Regions from separate parts of the Photobacterium damselae subsp. damselae genome, predicted to be linked through region 1. Evidence: predicted binding sites of a transcription regulator. Region 1 holds the regulator's gene; each other region holds the start of a gene.
The links. The regulator PurR, encoded in region 1, represses purine synthesis genes. The targets are predictions, from matches to a motif close to TNANGNAAACGTTTNCNTNA.
Positions count from the first base shown of each region.

Region 2: WAX86_RS11605 (uracil-xanthine permease family protein) is a predicted target of PurR. The motif match lies at 2,248-2,267, and genes of this name have one in related genera.
Region 3: WAX86_RS08150 (NupC/NupG family nucleoside CNT transporter) is a predicted target of PurR. The motif match lies at 2,817-2,836, and genes of this name have one in related genera.
Region 4: metK (methionine adenosyltransferase) is a predicted target of PurR. The motif match lies at 2,344-2,363, and genes of this name have one in related genera.

Region 1 is NZ_CP146970.1:1,493,639-1,498,468, forward strand. Features, by position in the region: gene WAX86_RS06800 (carboxymuconolactone decarboxylase family protein) at 1-170, opposite strand, end outside; gene WAX86_RS06805 (hypothetical protein) at 267-659, opposite strand; gene WAX86_RS06810 (TfoX/Sxy family DNA transformation protein) at 1,021-1,611, opposite strand; cyclic di-GMP riboswitch class I at 1,730-1,824, opposite strand; gene purR (HTH-type transcriptional repressor PurR) at 2,144-3,148, opposite strand; gene WAX86_RS06820 (heme ABC transporter ATP-binding protein) at 3,595-4,392, opposite strand; gene WAX86_RS06825 (iron ABC transporter permease) at 4,389-4,830, opposite strand, start outside.
Region 2 is NZ_CP146970.1:2,573,867-2,578,696, reverse strand. Features, by position in the region: gene WAX86_RS11610 (efflux RND transporter permease subunit) at 1-829, shown strand, start outside; gene WAX86_RS11605 (uracil-xanthine permease family protein) at 937-2,202, opposite strand; gene WAX86_RS11600 (DUF2066 domain-containing protein) at 2,492-3,616, shown strand; gene WAX86_RS11595 (DUF2069 domain-containing protein) at 3,739-4,170, opposite strand; gene wrbA (NAD(P)H:quinone oxidoreductase) at 4,210-4,785, opposite strand; gene arsC (arsenate reductase (glutaredoxin)) at 4,786-4,830, opposite strand, start outside.
Region 3 is NZ_CP146970.1:1,796,078-1,800,907, forward strand. Features, by position in the region: gene moeA (molybdopterin molybdotransferase MoeA) at 1-559, shown strand, start outside; gene moeB (molybdopterin-synthase adenylyltransferase MoeB) at 572-1,330, shown strand; gene WAX86_RS08150 (NupC/NupG family nucleoside CNT transporter) at 1,538-2,746, opposite strand; gene WAX86_RS08155 (S1 RNA-binding domain-containing protein) at 3,093-3,935, opposite strand; gene WAX86_RS08160 (hypothetical protein) at 4,348-4,830, shown strand, end outside.
Region 4 is NZ_CP146970.1:2,793,580-2,798,409, forward strand. Features, by position in the region: gene tkt (transketolase) at 150-2,162, opposite strand; gene metK (methionine adenosyltransferase) at 2,580-3,734, shown strand; gene WAX86_RS12690 (SprT family zinc-dependent metalloprotease) at 3,837-4,319, shown strand; gene endA (deoxyribonuclease I) at 4,450-4,830, shown strand, end outside.

The sequences.
Region 1 (4,830 bases):
GGGGATTTCGAGCGGTCTAAGTATCCAAAAAATCCTGCAACAAGCCAAAATAGTGTTGGCTTACGTCCCCATAACTTGGCTGGATTTAAAACGCTACCATAGTGTCGTTCTTGTAACCAAAGTAATGGGCGGATAAAGATGGAATATTTTTTCTTAGCTTGAATGCGCACGGACAACCCTTACTGTCAAAGTGTACTGAATTAGCAACAAAGACCGAGGGTAGCGCGTTTTTATTTCAGCAAAAGCAAAAAATCTTTAAAAATCGATTAGTTGATGGAAAATTCTACAACTTTAGAGGTTTCTTGCTGCACGGTACGATTATCAGGAAGATCGTTGATGAGGATATAACCACTCAAAAAAACCGGAAGAACCGCAACCAATAGGCTTTTCCCTATGTGGTAATTACGATACCAATGTTTGCGAGCCTTAAAAAATAGGATCAAACCCCAAACAAGAAGAAAGATATTTAAAAAACCCATCACGACAATGGTATCAGAGAGTGATTGTAATGAGGCTATATTTTGCTTTACTGCAATGAGAACGGCAAAAATAGGTAGAAAAGAGAGAACGATACTAATTTGAAGTAGTCTTGGCCATTTACAAAACTTGTCTTTAAAAATATTTGTAGTTTGTCCTGGAAATGGGTTGGAACAACTCATAATCGCCTCATACAACATTAGCATCTCTAAGTATTTAATTATTTGAGTGCCCGTATTCCTATATAAGCCTCAAACTATAACTATATTATCGGAAAAATGAGTGAAGGGTAGTTTTGATGTAAGGTGGGTGTAAACTTTGTGACTTTGTTCAATAAACTTTAGTTGTATTTATTTTTTGTATGTCTGTATATGATTATTTTTTAAAAACTGTGTTTTATATTTAATGGGTGGTTTTAACCTAGATATATAAGATTATTAATATATTAATCAGTTGTTATGTAACTTGTTTGATAAAAAAAGAGGCTGATAATAGCCTCTCTACTTAAGTGTTAATTTAGCCAACGTATTGTGAGTATTGTTTTTAATTTAATGACGAAAGTAGCTCATGGCGACGCTGTTCAGTAATTACTGACCAATGCTGACCACTGATAGCTCCTTCAAGTGCCCACAATAGTTCAAGATTTAAAGAGTCTCCTTGAGATGACTGTAGTGCTTTAAATGCATCAAGAGCACCAACAGCAAATAATTGCTCAACGGTTTCAATTCCTGCTTTTTTTAACATGCGTTCATTGGTTAAGCGTAGATTAGGTAGATCTTTAATTCGATTAGGTGTTGCTTTTGATTTGGATTCCTTATCCTTTTCTGCCGCTTGGAGAGAGAGTTCACCTTGCTTGATTAAGCATTGAGTATCATCCCACCAATAGTCAGGAATGGCATAATGTTTTGTGACAACTGGAAATCCTTTTTTGTAATATATATAGGGTTTTAGTCCCAGTGCTTTAAATTCCCCTTCATTATGGCAATTGGCCCGTAGATGTAGCGTATTGTTTACTACCAGAGCAAACATAGTATCACCCGCGAATATACCAAAACCTCCAAACATAGAGCGTGATTTGATACGCCCAAAACATTCAAATAATTTTAACGTGTTTTTTAATACTGGTTTGTCCATGCTTCTTCTCGGTGAAAATAATCATGAGTCACCTAACATCAGAGCGGGGATTTAGATTATCAGAATAACTAAATATTCTGTCAGAAACCCTAAGATTCATGACATTGATATTTTGATTATCGGCAACCCCGCTACCATGAGTTTATGTATATAAACTTTTAGGCCGGAAGCTTTGCGTCCTATCTCTTTCAAGATAGTTTGCCCTGTTCGTAACTGATAAAGGTTAACGTAGATAGCTTAATATTTTTTATATGAAGTTGCAAAATTTGTGATGTTGATTCAGTTAATAATTTAAAATGAGTAATATAGATGCATAAGAAATGTTTAATTATCAGCCAAAAAAGCGCTTTAAGAATAAAGTGTTACGAACATATCCTATTATTAACCTTTTTTTAAATCGTAATTTGGTTAAGGTAAAATGAATACAGAATAAATTTTAATTCATTAAACTGATTAGACCTGTTTAGTCTTTCTTTTTATATAAAAAAAGCCAATATTGAATATTGGCTTCATATTTGGAATAGATTCCCAATTAATTAAGATTCTTTACCGACTTACGAATAACGAGCTCAGGCGCCATTTCAAAAGTTTGACGCTCATGATTCTTATCTTTGACGCGATCCATTAAAATTTCAACAGCCGTTTTACCTAAACGACGTTTTGGCTGATGGATTGTTGTCAATGGCGGTGAAAAATATGGCGCTAAATCGATATTGTCATAGCCAATAATTGAAATATCATCAGGAACTCGTAATCCTGCTTGTTCAAATGTGCTGATCATCGCCATAGCCATAATGTCATTAAAACAGAAAATAGCCGTTGGACGTTCAGTCATCGCGATAAAGTCTTGCGCCGCTTTTACTGCCGTATCACACTCAAAATCACCTTCAAGAATCCAATCTTCATTTACAGATAGATTGCTTTCTGCCATCGCTTTACGGAAGCCTTTAAGACGCTCGCGACAGGTTGACTTGTCTTCATGACCAGACAAACAACCAATTTTGGTATGGCCATTTTCAATAAAGTGTTTAGTTGCAATATAGCCGCCATGCTCTGCATTATCTTGGATTTTATCTGTATGTGGTGACTCTGGGCCCCAATCCATGATAACCATAGGCAGATCTTTTTTGCGTTCTAGCAACTCAAGCAGTTTCTCATCCAGATCGGAACACATAACAAGCAGACCATCGACACGCTTTTCTGCTAGCATGCGAAGGTAATCTTGTTGTTTCGATAGGTTACCTTCTGTATTACACAGAATAAGCGTATAACCTTCTTTATAACAGTACTCTTCAACACCGTGAACAACTTCAGCAAAGAATGGGTTGGTTGATTTAGTTACCAACATACCGATTGTACGGGTTGTATTGCATTTTAAACTGCGAGCAACAGCACTTGGAGCGTAATTAAGCTCATCAACCGCTGCCATAACTTTCTTTTGTGTTGCTTCTGCGACAAAGCGCGTTTTATTGATCACGTGAGAGACTGTCGTCGTTGAAACACCAGCCATACGTGCAACATCTTTAATCGTTGCCATAGTTATTCTTCTAATAATGGGGGTCTAGAGTCAGACCGCAATTCTTTCGATATCAAATTGGTTAGCCAGCTCTACGTTGAGTCTCTCTGGCTATTCAGTTTGTTATCACCACACAGTTAATCTTGCTTTTAATCTCTAATAATTAGCTAAAGTTTAGATGATTAAGCAAGTAATCGGGTTTGTATTGTGAAACCCGCTAAAAGCTAAAAAGCCGCACCATAAAGAGCGGCTTTTTGATAACAAGTGCTATAAGTGAATATTATACGATTCTATTACATTGTGTAATCGCTTGCGATCACATTTTACCTAGAGTCTGCGCGAGTGCAATGTTTCTGTGCTTGAAGCGGAAAATACTTGATAGGCATCAATAAATTTGAATGTAATTAAACGTAAATATTCATTGGTTTTATCGATTAATGGCACAATTTCTGCTCATAACAGAGACATTAAGCCAAAATAACCGGGTAGTTATGTTCTGGATGAGCGATAACTTGAACTGGCCAGCCGTAAACATTTTCGACTGCGGTTGGGGTTAGTACTTGCCATGGCGTACCATCAGCTTGAATTTTGCCTTGGTTCAAAATGATCAAACGATCCGCGTATTGAGCGGCTAAGTTCAGATCATGAATAACAATGATAACGGCAGCACCCTGTTGTGAAAGCGCTTGTGCAATCTCTAAAGTATGATGTTGATGAGCAAGATCAAGAGCAGATGTGGGTTCATCAAGCATTAAAATACATTGTTCGCCAGAGTGCGATAACTGGGTTAATACTCTGGCAAAATGAACGCGCTGTTTTTCCCCGCCAGATAGCGTTGGATAAAGCCTGTTTGCGAGATGATCCACACCAACTTTAACCATATTCTTAGCCGCTAGTTGTTGCGCTTGATGATTTGATATTGCTAAAGGCATCGCACCAAGCTCTGCAACTTCATGAGCAAGAAATGAGAACGATAGGGTACTGTGCTGCGGCAATATACCCATGTGTTTTGCCAATAATTCAGATGGCCAATGATCTTTGGGTCTTGAAAAGATCTCAATCGATCCTGAATTTGGCGTTATTTCACCGTTTAATACCTTCAGTAGACTACTTTTACCGGCACCATTTGGACCTAACAGCGCGGTTATTTGCCCAGACCTTATTTCTAAATCAACATTATCTAGTAAGGTCTTTCTGCCCAGCTGCAAATGAAGGTTAGAAGCTTTTAGTGCTATTGCGTGATGAGAGGATAGTGTGCTGCTCATGCCATACGTCCTTTTTGCTGGATCAATAACATAATAAAGAAGGGAGCACCGATGATGGCAGTGATAATACCAACTGGTAACTCTTGAGGAGCAAAAGCGGTACGAGCAATCATATCTGCAAGTAACAAAATGAAGGCGCCTAATAGGGCTGATACCGGAATTAAGTTTTTATGGTTTGGTCCAATTAGCATTCGTCCCAGATGAGGAATAATAAGGCCAATAAACCCTATCGGACCTGTTAGTGACACGGTAACGCCAACACCTGCGGCACAAGTAATGATTAACTGTTTTTTAAGGCGTTGGACATTTACGCCCATATGCTTGGCTTCTGATTCGCCCAATAAAAAAGCATTGAGTGCATTGGCTTTACGATAGAAAAAGAAAAACAGTGCAACAAAAGATACGGTTGCTAGAGCGATCCCTGACCACGTTGCGCCA
Region 2 (4,830 bases), 1.1 Mb from region 1:
TCGTGGTCGTATTAAGAAAGTGTATGTTCAGGCTGATGCTCCCTATCGCATGTCACCAAAAGACATCAGTGATTGGTATGTGCGAAATAATAAAGGTGAAATGGTGCCATTTAGTGCCTTTAGCCAGTCGCATTGGGGCTTTGGTTCTCCTCAGCTTGCCCGCTATAACGGTAACTCAGCATTTGAGATCTTAGGTGAAGCAGCACCTGGTTACAGTACAGGTGAAGCGATGGCGGCAATTGAACAAATCGCCTCTAAGTTACCAGAAGGTATCACTGTGAGTTGGACGGGTATGTCTTACCAAGAACGTTTAGCTGGTTCTCAAGCGCCAATGTTGTATGCACTATCAATGCTGGTTGTATTCCTCTGTCTTGCCGCGTTATATGAGAGCTGGTCAGTGCCGATTGCGGTTATTTTAGTTGTTCCGCTAGGTGTGCTTGGTGCACTTGCTGCCACTATGTTTAGAGGACTTGAAAACGACGTCTATTTCCAAGTTGGTTTGTTAACCACAATTGGTTTGTCGGCGAAAAATGCCATCTTGATTGTGGAGTTTGCTAAAGAACTGCATGAGAAAGGAATGGGGCTAATTGAGGCAACGGTCGAAGCGTGTCGTATGCGTCTACGTCCGATTATTATGACCTCTCTTGCCTTTATTTTAGGGGTATTACCTCTGGTTATGAGTTCTGGTGCAGGTGCTAATTCACGTCATGCGATTGGTACATCGGTAATGGGTGGTATGATTTCGGCCACTGTGCTGGCTATTTTCTTCGTGCCGTTATTCTTTGTTTTAATTACCAAACTGTTTACTCGTAAAAAAGCAGAACAGTAATTAATAACAGACGATAGATAACAAAAACGGCAGCCAAATGGTTGCCGTTTTTATATAACGCGCTGCTATAAGTTGCTATAACTATAAATAGCCGAGTGATGACTCAATTATTTGTGTTCTGGCTCGATAGCTGCTTCTTCCATCTGAGCATTATCTACCACGTGGTTTTCACCTAAATCGTGTGGCAGTACAAGGTTTAGCAAAATCGCAACGATACCACATAGGCTAACACCTTGTAGGCTAAACTCGCCAATACCAAATGCCATACCACCGATACCAAATACCAAAGTTACCGCCACAATAACAAGGTTACGTGCTTTGTGCAGATCCACTTGGTTTTTGATCAGAGTATTGAGACCAACTGTGGCAATTGAGCCAAACAGTAAGATCATGATGCCACCCATTACAGGGACAGGAATAGTTTGTAAGATAGCGCCAAGTTTGCCCACAAAAGCTAAAACTAACGCAGTTACTGCAGCCCAAGTCATGATTACAGGGTTAAATGCGCGAGTTAGCATTACCGCACCTGTTACTTCTGAATAAGTGGTATTTGGCGGTGCACCAAACATAGATGCAAAGATTGTCGCAACACCATCACCCGCCATAGTACGGTGTAGGCCCGGTTTTTTCAGATAATCTTTTCCGGTCACATTCGAAATAGCCAACATATCGCCAACGTGCTCAACCGCCGGAGCAATCGCAACCGGAATCATAAATAGCACCGCATTGATGTTAAATTCTGGGAAGGTGAAGTTAGGAAGTGCTAACCAACTGGCTTCACGAACTGGAGCAAAATCAACGACCCCGAAGAAAAGGCTGGTTACATAGCCGGCAACGATGCCGCCCATAATTGGTACTAGCTTCAGCATGCCTTTGGCAAATACGCTTAAAGTGATTGTGACAAGAAGGGAAATAGCGGAGATCCAAAGAGCGGTATCGTGGTTAATTAGTTGAGCTGCACCATCACCTGTTTTACCAATTGCCATATTGACAGCAGAAGGGGCAAGACCTAGACCGATCACCATAATGACTGGCCCAACAACGACAGGCGGTAATAGTTTATGAATAAAACCTACGCCTCGTACTTTGATGATTCCACCAAGAATGACGTAAACCACACCTGCAGTCATTAAACCGCCAAGGGTACTAGGAACACCCCAAGTTTGAATACCGTAAAGAATAGGAGCAATAAAAGCGAAGGAAGAAGCGAGGAAGATAGGAACAGAACGTTTAGTAATAAGTTGGAAAAGGAGGGTGCCTACACCAGCACCAAAGAGGGCAACGTTAGGATCGAGTCCGGTTAAAAGAGGGACAAGAACCAATGCACCGAATGCGACGAATAGCATCTGTGCGCCTTGTAAGACCTGCAACATGTCGTTTTCCACCTATCAAAAATAAAAATCGCGGAATGCTATCACAGATGCAATCGATTACCTAGGGTGAAAAGTAAAAAAATTTGGATACTGGCACGAAAGTTGTTTTGTAAATTGTATGCAATTAAATAGATATAGTAATGGGATGAAATTCAACCTTTGTTTAACTTGTATGATTTATTTTTATTTGTCCGATTACACCAAGCGACGCTATTGGTATGATTAGCGCCAGTGATAAAAGGTTAGGATGGCGTTAGCGCTGTCTATCATTATAAGAAGTGAAAAATATATGTTGCGAATTTTATTTCTGTTGCTTGCGGTAATCGCACTTCCGCTAAAAGCTGCAACAGTAACTGATCTGTATAACGCACAGGTAGTATTGCCAAGTAATGATCAGCAAGCCGATACTCAAGCACGCCAGCAGGGGTTAGAGCAGGTTTTGATTAAGGTATCGGGCCAGCGTGATATTGCAAAAAATAGCTATATCAAAAAAGCAATGGCAAAGCCTGACAGCTATATTAGCCAGTACGGTTACGCTCAACAGCAAGGGCAACGAGTGTTAAATCTGGCTTTTAGTCAGAGTGATATTCAAAAGTTATTAAGTAGTGCTCGTGCTCCTATCTGGAATCAGCGTCCAAATGTGTTGGTTTGGATGGTTGATGATGCGCACCAAGATCGTCAAATTGTTTGGGATCAAAGCTCGAATACGGCACTTACCGATATGCGTCAAATGGCGAAAGAACGCGGTCTTCCGTTGACTCTACCGATTGGCGATTTTGACGATGTGACTGCTATTAGCGCATCGGATCTTTGGGGTGGATTTGCTGATCCAATAACCAAAGCCAGTCAACGTTATCACCCTGATGCGATTTTATTAGTGCAAGAACAAGCCGCTGATAATGGTCAAATTGCACTGAAATGGCAGCTATTTACACAAAATATCAATAATCTTGCAGCAAATACTTCTGCGCCTTTAGCTGGTACGGCTATCGGTAGTGATAGCGGGGCAGCTAATAAAATGATCAACCAAGTTGCCGATGCTTTAGCTCAGAAATACGCTGTACAGTCAGGTACCAAAGCGGCGGGCGATTTTGATATTGCGGTACATAATATTCGCAGCAGCGACGATTTCTTCAGTTTAGAGCGTCTGCTTGAGCAAATGACCACGGTAGGTTCTGCTAATGTTGTGCAACTAAAGGGTGATGAGGTTATCTTTGATGTGAATCTATTGGGCTCTGAAGATGCATTTCGCCGTGAGCTGATGAATAATCGTCACGTGCAAGCTTATCAAGCTAATACTCAAGCACCTACTCTGGTAGATACTGCAACCGATCCTAATCAGGTAGATGTAACGGCGACTCAAACTGCATCGACTTTACAGATAGCGCCTGAAAATACCTTTATTTGGAACTAGTTATATCAACTGTAATAAAGGATTTTTACAGTAAATAGAGTTCAAATATTAAAATGGCTTGTGATATCGCAAGCCATTTTTGTATCAACGATTTCTATATTTCTATTTGTTCGTACAGACCGTTAGTACTTTGAGTGATTTGAAAAGCGCTCTTGTTCTTCTTTCTCAACTTGAGATAGGCGCGGTAAGTGGGTTTTCAACTCTCGACCACGGATGCGGGCAAAGACAATATTGGCGACAAAAGCCCCTAAGCATAATCCTAATTCAACAGCCGCAAAAATTTGCTCTCCTGCTAATGTCAGTAAAATGAGAGCATGAAGAAAATAGAGCATCAAAATGAAATTGGCCCAAGCAAAGGTATAAGGTTGAGCTTTTAGCATACCTTTTATCGGTAGTAATAGTGGAGCGGCCCAAAGCAAAGTCATAGTGATGGCATTGAAATGAGGATGAGGTGAGAGCCAGAATTGCCAAATGATCACCCAAAGAAGCAATCCCAAATGGGTACTAAAGGCAAGGTAGTACCAACGGCGACTTGAATCAGTAAGATTAACCATCAAACACTCCTTGTTGCTGGTTGATCAAAATAACAGTAATTATGAAGCCAGTTTTTTCGCTGTTTGAGCCAGACGTTTTCCCATCGCTTGTGCTAGTGCTATTTCGCTAGAATCCAATTGACGAACCCCATGATTAACATGAGAGCAACCATAAGGCGTGCCACCTGCTTGTGTATGATGCAGGGCGGGCTCACTATAAGGTAATCCTAATACCATCATTCCGTGATGAAACAGCGGTAACATCATAGATTGCAGTGTGGTTTCTTGCCCTCCGTGAAGAGAGCTGGATGAGGTAAAAACACAGGCTGGCTTATCAATTAAGGTGCCAGCTAACCATTGGCTGCTGGTGGAGTCGATAAACCATTTCAGTGGCGCTGCCATATTACCAAAGTGGACAGGGCTGCCTAAGGCTAACCCTGCACACTGCTCTAGATCTTGTTTACAGACAAAAGGGTCGGTAGTGCTCTGTTGTTGCAGTTGACCATTTTCTAACGTCGGAACAGTGCGTAAAACAGCTTCGCACTCTGCAATCTGTTCAACGCCGCGGGCGATATGTCGTGCCAACTGACGTGTGTTACCGTGTTGGCTGTAATACAAGATCAGAATTTTTAGCATCTATAGTACGCTCAATACGTTCTCGGGTGGACGGCCCATTGCCGC
Region 3 (4,830 bases), 300 kb from region 1:
CATTATTCCAGATTGTCCAGACCAACTACGTGCTGCATTTACTAAAGCCTCAACAGAAGCCGATGTAATGATCACCTCTGGTGGTGTTAGTGTCGGTGAAGCCGATTTTACAAAAGACATCTTAGATGAACAGGGGCAAATTGGTTTTTGGAAAATTGCCATGAAGCCAGGTAAACCTTTTGCATTTGGTACTATCAATAATGCTTGGTTCTGTGGCCTACCAGGTAATCCAGTATCTGCAATGTTAACGCTATATCAGTTGGTACAACCTATGTTAGCAAAACTTGCAGGTCACACTCAGTATCAAGCACCACAGCGCCTTCAAGCTATTGCAACAACTGGCTTTAAGAAGCGCCCTGGTCGAACTGACTTCCAACGTGGTATCTATCAGATTAATGCGCAAGGCCAAGTAGAAGTTGCCACCACAGGTAATCAAGGTTCAGGAGCATTTAGCTCTATGCATCTTGCAAACTGCTTTGTTGTTTTAGAGCAAGATCGCGGCCGTGTTGAAGCGGGCGAACAGGTAACCATCGAGCTTTTCAACCACACCATGTACTAACAGGAATTTTTTGTGAGCGAACTTTCCGATGCAGAAATGCTGCGCTATAACCGCCAGATTATGCTGCGCCAATTTGATTTTGAAGGCCAAGAAGCGCTAAAGAGTGCTTCGATGCTAATTTTAGGAGCTGGTGGCTTAGGTTGCGCTTCTACTCAATATTTGGCGGCTGCAGGTGTAGGAAAACTTACCCTGATTGATGATGACAAAGTGGAAGTGTCTAATCTTCAGCGACAACTGCTTCATAACGACAGCACAATTGGTCAATTAAAAGTTGAATCAGCAAAAACCGCTCTAGAAAAAATCAACCCTTATCTTGAGGTTGAAACCATTGCTAAGCGTTTAAGTGATGATGAACTTCGTCCGTTAATCGAACAGCATGATCTTGTGCTTGATTGCAGTGATAACGTTGATACTCGAAATCAATTAAACCGCCTCTGTTTTGCCATTAAGAAACCGCTTATTTCAGGAGCGGCAATTCGCATGGAAGGTCAAATTAGTGTTTACACTTATCAAGACAATGAGCCTTGCTATCAATGTCTTAGTGCCCTATTTGGTCAGCAGACTCTAAGCTGTGTTGAGGCTGGTATTATGTCACCTGTCGTCGGTATTGTTGGTGCGGTACAAGCAATGGAAGCGATTAAAGTCGTTAGTCATATGGGTACGCCATTAACCGGTAAGTTGTTGATGCTGGATGCTTTATCAATGAGTTGGCGTGAAATGAAACTGATGAAACTGCCGACATGTTCGGTTTGTGGTACTCAATCAGCCTAATCATTTTAAGATCGGTTAGAAAATACAAATCCTGCAATAGATGATGATTACATTTATTGCAGGATTTTTTATCTTGGCTAACTATATAGGTATATCAGATAGAACAAAGCCAGTAGAAAGAGATTTTCTCCGTCTACTGGCTTTTGTAAACTTATGTTTTTTTGAATTTAGCTTTTTAACCTTGCTGGTTCTGAATCTACATAAGGATTATAGCGACAGAATAATACTTACGATTGCAGCACTCATTAGGTTAGCAAGAACACCAGCCATCACTGCACGAGCACCATACTTGGCAATAAACGGACGACGCTCAGGGATTAGACTTCCCATACCGCCAATTAAGATTGCAAGCGTGGTGACATTAGCAAAGCCACATAAGGCGAAAGTAACAACAGCTACACTGTGTGGTGCCATCGTGTCTTTTACTTTCATCAAGTCAATAAATGCAACAAACTCGTTCATCACAACTTTCTGACCAATCAAAGAGCCAGCCGTTATCGCATCTGCCCAAGGCACACCAATAAGCAGAGCAACAGGTGAAAATACATAGCCTAAGATCAGTTGGAAGCTTAAATCTTTAACGCCAAATAGAGCACCAATATCGCCTAACATACCGTTTAGCAAAGCAATCACACTAATAAATGCCACCAACGTCGCACCAATGGTAACAGCCATACGCAAGCCCGACATTGCACCATCAGCGAGCGCTTCAACCACATTCGTTGCTTTAGGGATTTCGACTGCGGTAATTTCATCAGCACTGATTTTTTGTTCTGATGGCGGCACAATGATTTTAGCCATTAACAAACCCGCAGGAGCCGACATAAACGCAGCAGCAATAAGATAGCCTAAGTCCACACCCACAGCGGCATAACCTACCATAGTAGAACCAGCAACCGATGCTAAACCACAGGTCATAACAGCAAACAGTTGCGAATCATCCATGCTTTTTAAATATGGTTTGATAACTAATGGAACTTCTGACATACCAACAAAGATATTTGCAGTTGCCGATAAGGATTCTGCACGACCAGTACCTAATACTCGTTGTAATGCCCCACCGCAAACGTTCACAACTTTTTGCATAATACCGATATGGTAAAGCATAGAAATCAATGCGGAGAAAAAGATGATGATGCCTAAAACGTTCACCGCAAATACGAAACCAATACTGCCCGTTGCTAAACCACCAAACAGAAAAGATAAACCATCTTTACCGTAATCGGTCACATAGGTTACGCCGTGAGTAATCGACTGTAGAATCGTTTTACCAACAGGTACATATAGCACAAAAAGAGCAAACAGAACTTGCATTAAAAACGCCAGCGATACCATTTTAATCGGAATGCGCTTACGGTCAGTAGAAATAATCCAAGCTAATAAAATAAGAACAAAAATACCCAGTACTGCAATCATGATGTTGATCAAATATGTCAAAAGGGACGCGCATTGTAACGAGCAACAAAACACGATCAAGATCACAAAGTTATGCAAATGTTAACGTTAATTGCATCAATCAGGTTAATTCTACGTGCTACAGAAAAATATCAATAACTTATCGGTTAAAATTAGACGTACTTTTCTCATATGGAAAAAATCATTTGCTTTGAAGCAATAAGAAGCGCAATAAACTGATGAAAAACAGACCATTACAATGCTTATAATTACACCAAAGCCAGATGATAATTAAAAAAAACGCATCTTAGAATGAGCTAAGATGCGTTTATATTTAGGTTTATATTCAACTATAAATAGCGATTAATTAGTCGTTATCGTTTAAACGAATGCCGTCTTTTCCAATAACAATCAGACCCTGCTTATACAAGCCACCAATGGTCTTCTTAAAGGTACCTTTACTGGTACGGAAAACGTTGAAAATTTCTTCAGGCGTTGACTTATCACTTAATGGAATGAAACCACCCTTTTTCTCTAACGAGGTTAAAATCTTATCTGATAGGTCATCCATACGTGCTTTACCCATCTTCTGTAGAGATAGGTTGATTTTGCCATCTTCACGAATTTCTTTTACGTAAGCTTTTAGCGTCTTACCAATAAACAGCTTACCAAAACATTCGGTCTTAAATAGTAAGCCCCAATGTTGACCGTTAATGATCGCTTTATAGCCAAGATCTGTGATTTCTGCGATCAATACTGGTACTTCATCCCCAACTTTATACGTTGCCGGAGTTTTATCTAAGAAGCGGTTAAACTTAGTTGAAGCGACAATCCGACCTGTTGCTCGGTCGGTATACACTCGCACAAGAATCTCTTCACCTTCTTGCAATTTACGGCGCTGTTCGCTGTATGGTAACAGAAGGTTTTTACGCAGACCCCAATCTAAAAATGCACCAACTGTCGTGATCCCTTCAACTCGCATCTTGGCAAATTCACCCACTTGAGCGATAGGTTCATCGGTTGTTGCTACAACTTCATCGTGTGAATCATTGTATAGAAAGACTTTAATTTTATCGCCCACGTTAGTGCCGGCTGGAACTGACTGGCTTGGCAATAAGATATTACCGAAATCCTCTCCACCATCGAGAAATACGCCAAAGTCTACTAGGTTGACGACTTCTAATGTGTTGTATTGTCCAATTTTAATCATGAATCCGACACTCTCTGATCAGCATGCTACACCGTTATGTTGTGTAACAATAATAAGTGATATAACGTGTAAACTTAGCTTTGTAATTTACTAATGACAGAGCATTATACGTGATGTTCCCCATTGGTGCTCAGCAATCTTTAACTGTTTGGATATTTTTCATCCTATTAACACGGTTAATTGCATTTACTGTCATCATAATCCGAGTAATATTTCAGGTTCTAGGTTCTAGGTTCTAGGTTCTAGGTTCTAGGTTCTAGGTTCTAGGTTCTAGGTTCTAGGAGAATGACTGAGTTTAAAATAAAACAACAATAACAAGCTCAAAGTCACTTAACGAGAAAGAGATGGCTAGTACGCCAATCATTAGCAATACTAAATATCATTTCATGCAGTTTAGAGGTACGGATACAAAGTGATCACTGTCGACAAAAAAGATGGACACAAACTTAAAATCTCCCACGTCATTCAAGAAACGACTAATCGACAGCTCGATATTTATATTTTTGTGCCCGGAGAATTAGGCCTAACCAGCAATATCATCAGTGATGAAGAGTTCTACCATAACGCAATTCATGGCAAACGTACTTATTATAGTGACGTGAACCACTTGCCCCTTGTTCATAGTCGACTAGCCAGTCGAGGTAAATTATCGATTGAACAATATCGCTTAAGTTTAAGTTTGTACGCTTATCAGTATGCACTGGCTCTAGAAAAAGAGACTCACAACTTACTTGAGAACAAAGAGTCAGTCACATTAGATGATGTCAGCGAGCTGAGTGAACTGACAATTCGCATCTTAAAAAGGTTACGACGTAACGTACCGACAGATAAAAAACTGCTTAAGTACTACGAGAACATTGATAACTATCTATCATGGTTTACTGAACAACGTTGC
Region 4 (4,830 bases), 1.3 Mb from region 1:
GCAATTTCAGTGACCAATTATGTCTTTTATTTCTACAAATAGATAAAAAAAGGGCCCATTCTCAGGCCCTTTTTTTCACTCAGCGAAATAAATCGTATCACTTTTGAGACACAGATCTCGCCTTGGTCAACAATTTAAGTGCGATTTAATTAAGCAAGTAGCTCTTTTGCAGTATCAACCACGTTTTCTACGGTAAAACCAAATAGCTTAAACAGTTGATCGGCTGGCGCTGATTCACCAAATGATGTCATACCAATGATGCGGCCTTCAAAACCAACATATTTGTACCAGAAGTCTGCAATGCCAGCTTCAACAGCGATACGGGCAGTTACATCAGATGGTAGTACAGATTCACGGTAAGCAGCATCTTGCTTGTCAAATACATCGGTTGCTGGCATAGAGACAACGCGTACTTTACGACCTTCAGCAGTAAGTAGAGCATAAGCCTCTGTTGCAAGTTCAACTTCAGAACCCGTTGCAATCAGAATTAACTCTGGCTTGCCATCACAATCTTTAAGCACATAACCGCCTTTTGTGATGTCTGCTAATTGCTGAGCATCACGCTCTTGTTGAGCTAGGTTTTGGCGAGAGAAGATAAGTGCAGTTGGGCCATCTTTACGCTCGATAGCAAATTTCCAAGCAACAGCTGATTCAACTTGGTCACACGGACGCCATGTGCTCATGTTTGGTGTTAAACGCAGAGAAGCAATTTGTTCAACCGGTTGGTGTGTTGGGCCATCTTCGCCCAAACCGATAGAGTCGTGTGTGTAAACTTGGATGTTTTGCACTTTCATTAGTGCAGCCATGCGCATTGCGTTACGAGCGTATTCCATGAACATTAGGAATGTTGCACCGTATGGTACGAAGCCACCGTGCAGAGCCATACCATTGATAATCGCAGTCATACCAAATTCACGCACACCGTAGTGAATGTAGTTACCCGATGCATCATCAGCGGTTAAAGCTTTAGAGCCCGACCACATAGTTAGGTTTGATGGTGCAAGGTCAGCCGAACCACCCATAAATTCTGGCAGTAATTTACCAAATGCTTCTAGTGCGTTCTGTGATGCTTTACGAGAAGCAATATTCGCTGGGTTTGCTTGCAGATCAGCGATGATTGCCGAGGTTGCTTCTTCCCAGTTTGCAGGTAGTTCGCCATTAACACGACGCTTAAACTCAGCCGCTAATTCTGGGTATTGTGCAGCATATGCCGCAAATTTTTCATCCCAAGCAACTTCTTTTGCACTACCCGCTTCTTTTGCGTCCCACTGAGCATAAATATCAGCAGGAATTTCAAATGGGCCGTGTTCCCAGCCAAGGAATTCACGAGCCGCTTTAATCTCTTCAGCGCCTAGTGGTGCACCGTGACAGTCGTGAGAACCTGCTTTATTTGGTGAACCAAAGCCGATGATGGTTTTCGTACAAATCAGTGTTGGACGTGTAGTTTCTGCTTTTGCCGCTTCAATTGCAGCATTGATTGCTTCAGCATCATGACCATCAACAGCAGGGATAACATGCCAGCCGTATGCTTCAAAACGTTTTGGCGTATCGTCAGAGAACCAACCTTCAACATGACCATCGATAGAAATACCGTTGTCATCCCAAAATGCGATCAATTTACCAAGACCTAGAGTACCTGCTAGAGAACACGCTTCATGAGAAACGCCTTCCATCATACAACCGTCGCCCATAAACACATATGTGTGGTGGTCAACAATATCATGACCTTCGCGGTTAAATTGTGCAGCCAATGCTTTTTCAGCTAATGCCATACCTACAGCATTAGTAATACCTTGGCCTAGAGGACCTGTTGTTGTTTCAACACCTGGTGCATAACCGTATTCTGGGTGACCAGGCGTTTTTGAATGCAGTTGACGGAAGTTTTTCAGATCATCGATAGCTAGATCGTAACCTGTTAAATGAAGCAGAGAGTAGATAAGCATAGAACCATGACCGTTTGATAGGATAAAACGGTCGCGATCAGCCCAATTTGGGTTTTGCGGGTTATGGTTCATATGACCACGCCATAAAACTTCAGCGATATCAGCCATACCCATAGGCGCACCAGGGTGACCAGAATTTGCCTGTTGAACCCCATCCATGCTCAATGCGCGGATTGCATTAGCCAACTGTTTACGAGAAATCGCGTTGCTAGAAGTCATGTCTGCTCCAAGAAATACCTAGACTTATATAAAAGAAGAAAAATGATCTTATTTCCCTTCATCAACGGTGCAATATTGTCGCAAACCCATTTCACCACTGCAAACGATTTCCTGTAAAAAATCGGTACATTTTCAGACAACTAGCAACATTTTTATTAAATTAGCGCGAATAACCAAACAGTTAAGTAATCGTTTGCTTTTATCTATTGGAAACTAAACCTGACACTTATTCCTACTCCTTTCTCTTTTCCCCACAGTTTGTGTTGTTGATTTTATCTCGATTCTGCGTATTATAGACGTCTAGACGGAGGTAGCTCTAAACGTATAACCATACATACGTCACTACTGCTAAGTAAGAGTTCACAGTAAAACGCTACCTAGTTACCTTATTTAAGAAATAAAAAAGTGAGATCTTTCATGGCTAAACACCTGTTTACTTCTGAATCAGTATCAGAAGGTCATCCTGATAAAATCGCAGACCAAATCTCAGATGCGGTACTAGATGCAATTTTAGAACAAGACCCGAAAGCACGTGTGGCGTGTGAGACTTACGTAAAAACCGGTATGGTGATGGTTGGTGGTGAGATCACTACTTCTGCTTGGGTTGATATTGAAGAACTGACTCGCGAAACTGTTCGTGAAATTGGTTATGTTCATTCGGATATGGGCTTTGATGCAAACTCTTGCGCTATCTTAAACACCATCGGTAAGCAATCACCAGATATTAACCAAGGTGTTGATAAGACAGATCCTAAAGAACAAGGTGCTGGTGACCAAGGTATTATGTTTGGTTATGCAACTAACGAAACTGATGTGCTAATGCCAGCTCCTATTACTTATTCTCACCTACTAATGCAGCGTCAAGCAGAAGTACGTAAGAATGGTACCCTACCATGGCTTCGTCCTGATGCTAAATCTCAGGTAACGTTCCAATACGACAACGGTAAGATTGTAGGTATCGATGCAGTAGTGCTTTCTACTCAGCATAGCGATTCAATCTCAACACCGGATCTTCGTGAAGCGGTAATGGAAGAGATCATTAAGCCAGTCCTACCTGCTGAATGGTTAAGCCGTGATACTAAGTATTTCATCAACCCAACAGGTCGCTTCGTTATCGGTGGACCAATGGGTGACTGTGGTCTAACAGGTCGTAAGATCATCGTTGATACATACGGCGGTGCAGCTCGTCACGGTGGCGGTGCATTCTCTGGTAAAGATCCATCAAAAGTTGACCGTAGTGCTGCTTATGCTGCTCGTTATGTTGCGAAAAATATCGTTGCGGCAGGCATGGCAGATCGCTGTGAAATCCAGCTTTCTTACGCAATCGGTGTGGCAGATCCAACATCTATCATGGTAGAAACTTTTGGTACTGAAAAAGTAGCACAAGAGATCATCATCGAAGCAGTACGTCAGCACTTTGACCTACGCCCATACGGCCTACAAGAGATGCTAAATCTTCTTCAGCCTATTTATAAGAAGACTGCAGCATACGGTCACTTTGGCCGTGAAGAGTTCCCTTGGGAAAAAACAGATAAAGTTGCAGCGCTGCGTGACTTCGCTAAATTAAGCTAAGTCAGCCGTTAAAGACCCAAATTTAAAAGGGAGCTTGCGAGCTCCCTTTTTGCATTAAATTGATTTATTCTAATCAAGTGTCTCCCCTTTTCACTTCATCGTATGTCAGCTCTACAACAACAGATCATTGCCCAAGTTACTCATTGTATTCAGCACGCCAATACTCGATTGCAAAAGCATTTTTCAGTCCCTAAAGTCACCTTTACCCAGCGCGGTAAGATTGCCGGTAGTGCCCGACTGCAGAGCTGGGAAGTACGGTTTAATCCGGTGCTATTACAAGAAAATCCTGACGCTTTTATTAATCATGTTGTCCCCCATGAGATTGCTCACCTCATCGTATTTAAACTGTTTGGTCGAGTAAAACCCCATGGTCGAGAGTGGCAATTAATCATGACTCAAGTGTTTAATATTCCCGCTCAAGCCACCCACAGTTTTGATGTTTCTTCAGTTCAAGGTCGAATCTATCTCTACGATTGCCAGTGCCAAGAGCATCAATTGAGTATTCGTCGTCATAATAAAATTCAGCGCCAACAAGCGGTATATCACTGCCGAAGTTGCAAACAACCACTCAAAGCCCGCCAATAGAAATCACTAGAATAAATCGCAAACTTACTTATTTATAACGCGATCTATCCTCTTTTATGGTGTAATTGTGCTAACTCACAATACATCTTGATGTGATATCACTCGCATTAAATAAGTAAAAGGACCGGATATGAGACCATCCCTGCGCTTGTTGGTACTCGGCGCACTATTACCGCTTACAGCATTTGCCAAAGCACCCGCTAACTTCTCCAGCGCTAAGCGTGTCGCTTCTGAGCTATACCAAGAGCATCCCATTACGTTTTACTGTGGCTGTGATATTAAATGGCAGGGTAAAAAAATGGTGCCCGACCTTGAAAGTTGTGGCTATCAAGTCCGTAAACAGGAAAAACGAGCAAACCGAATTGAGTGGGAGCATGTTGTTCCAGCATGGCAATTTGGTCACCAATTACAGTGTTGGCAAAATGGCGGACGCAAAGAGTGTGGCAAAGATAAAACATTCAAAAAAATGGAGTCGGATCTGCATAACTTGACCCCAGCTATTGGTGAAGTC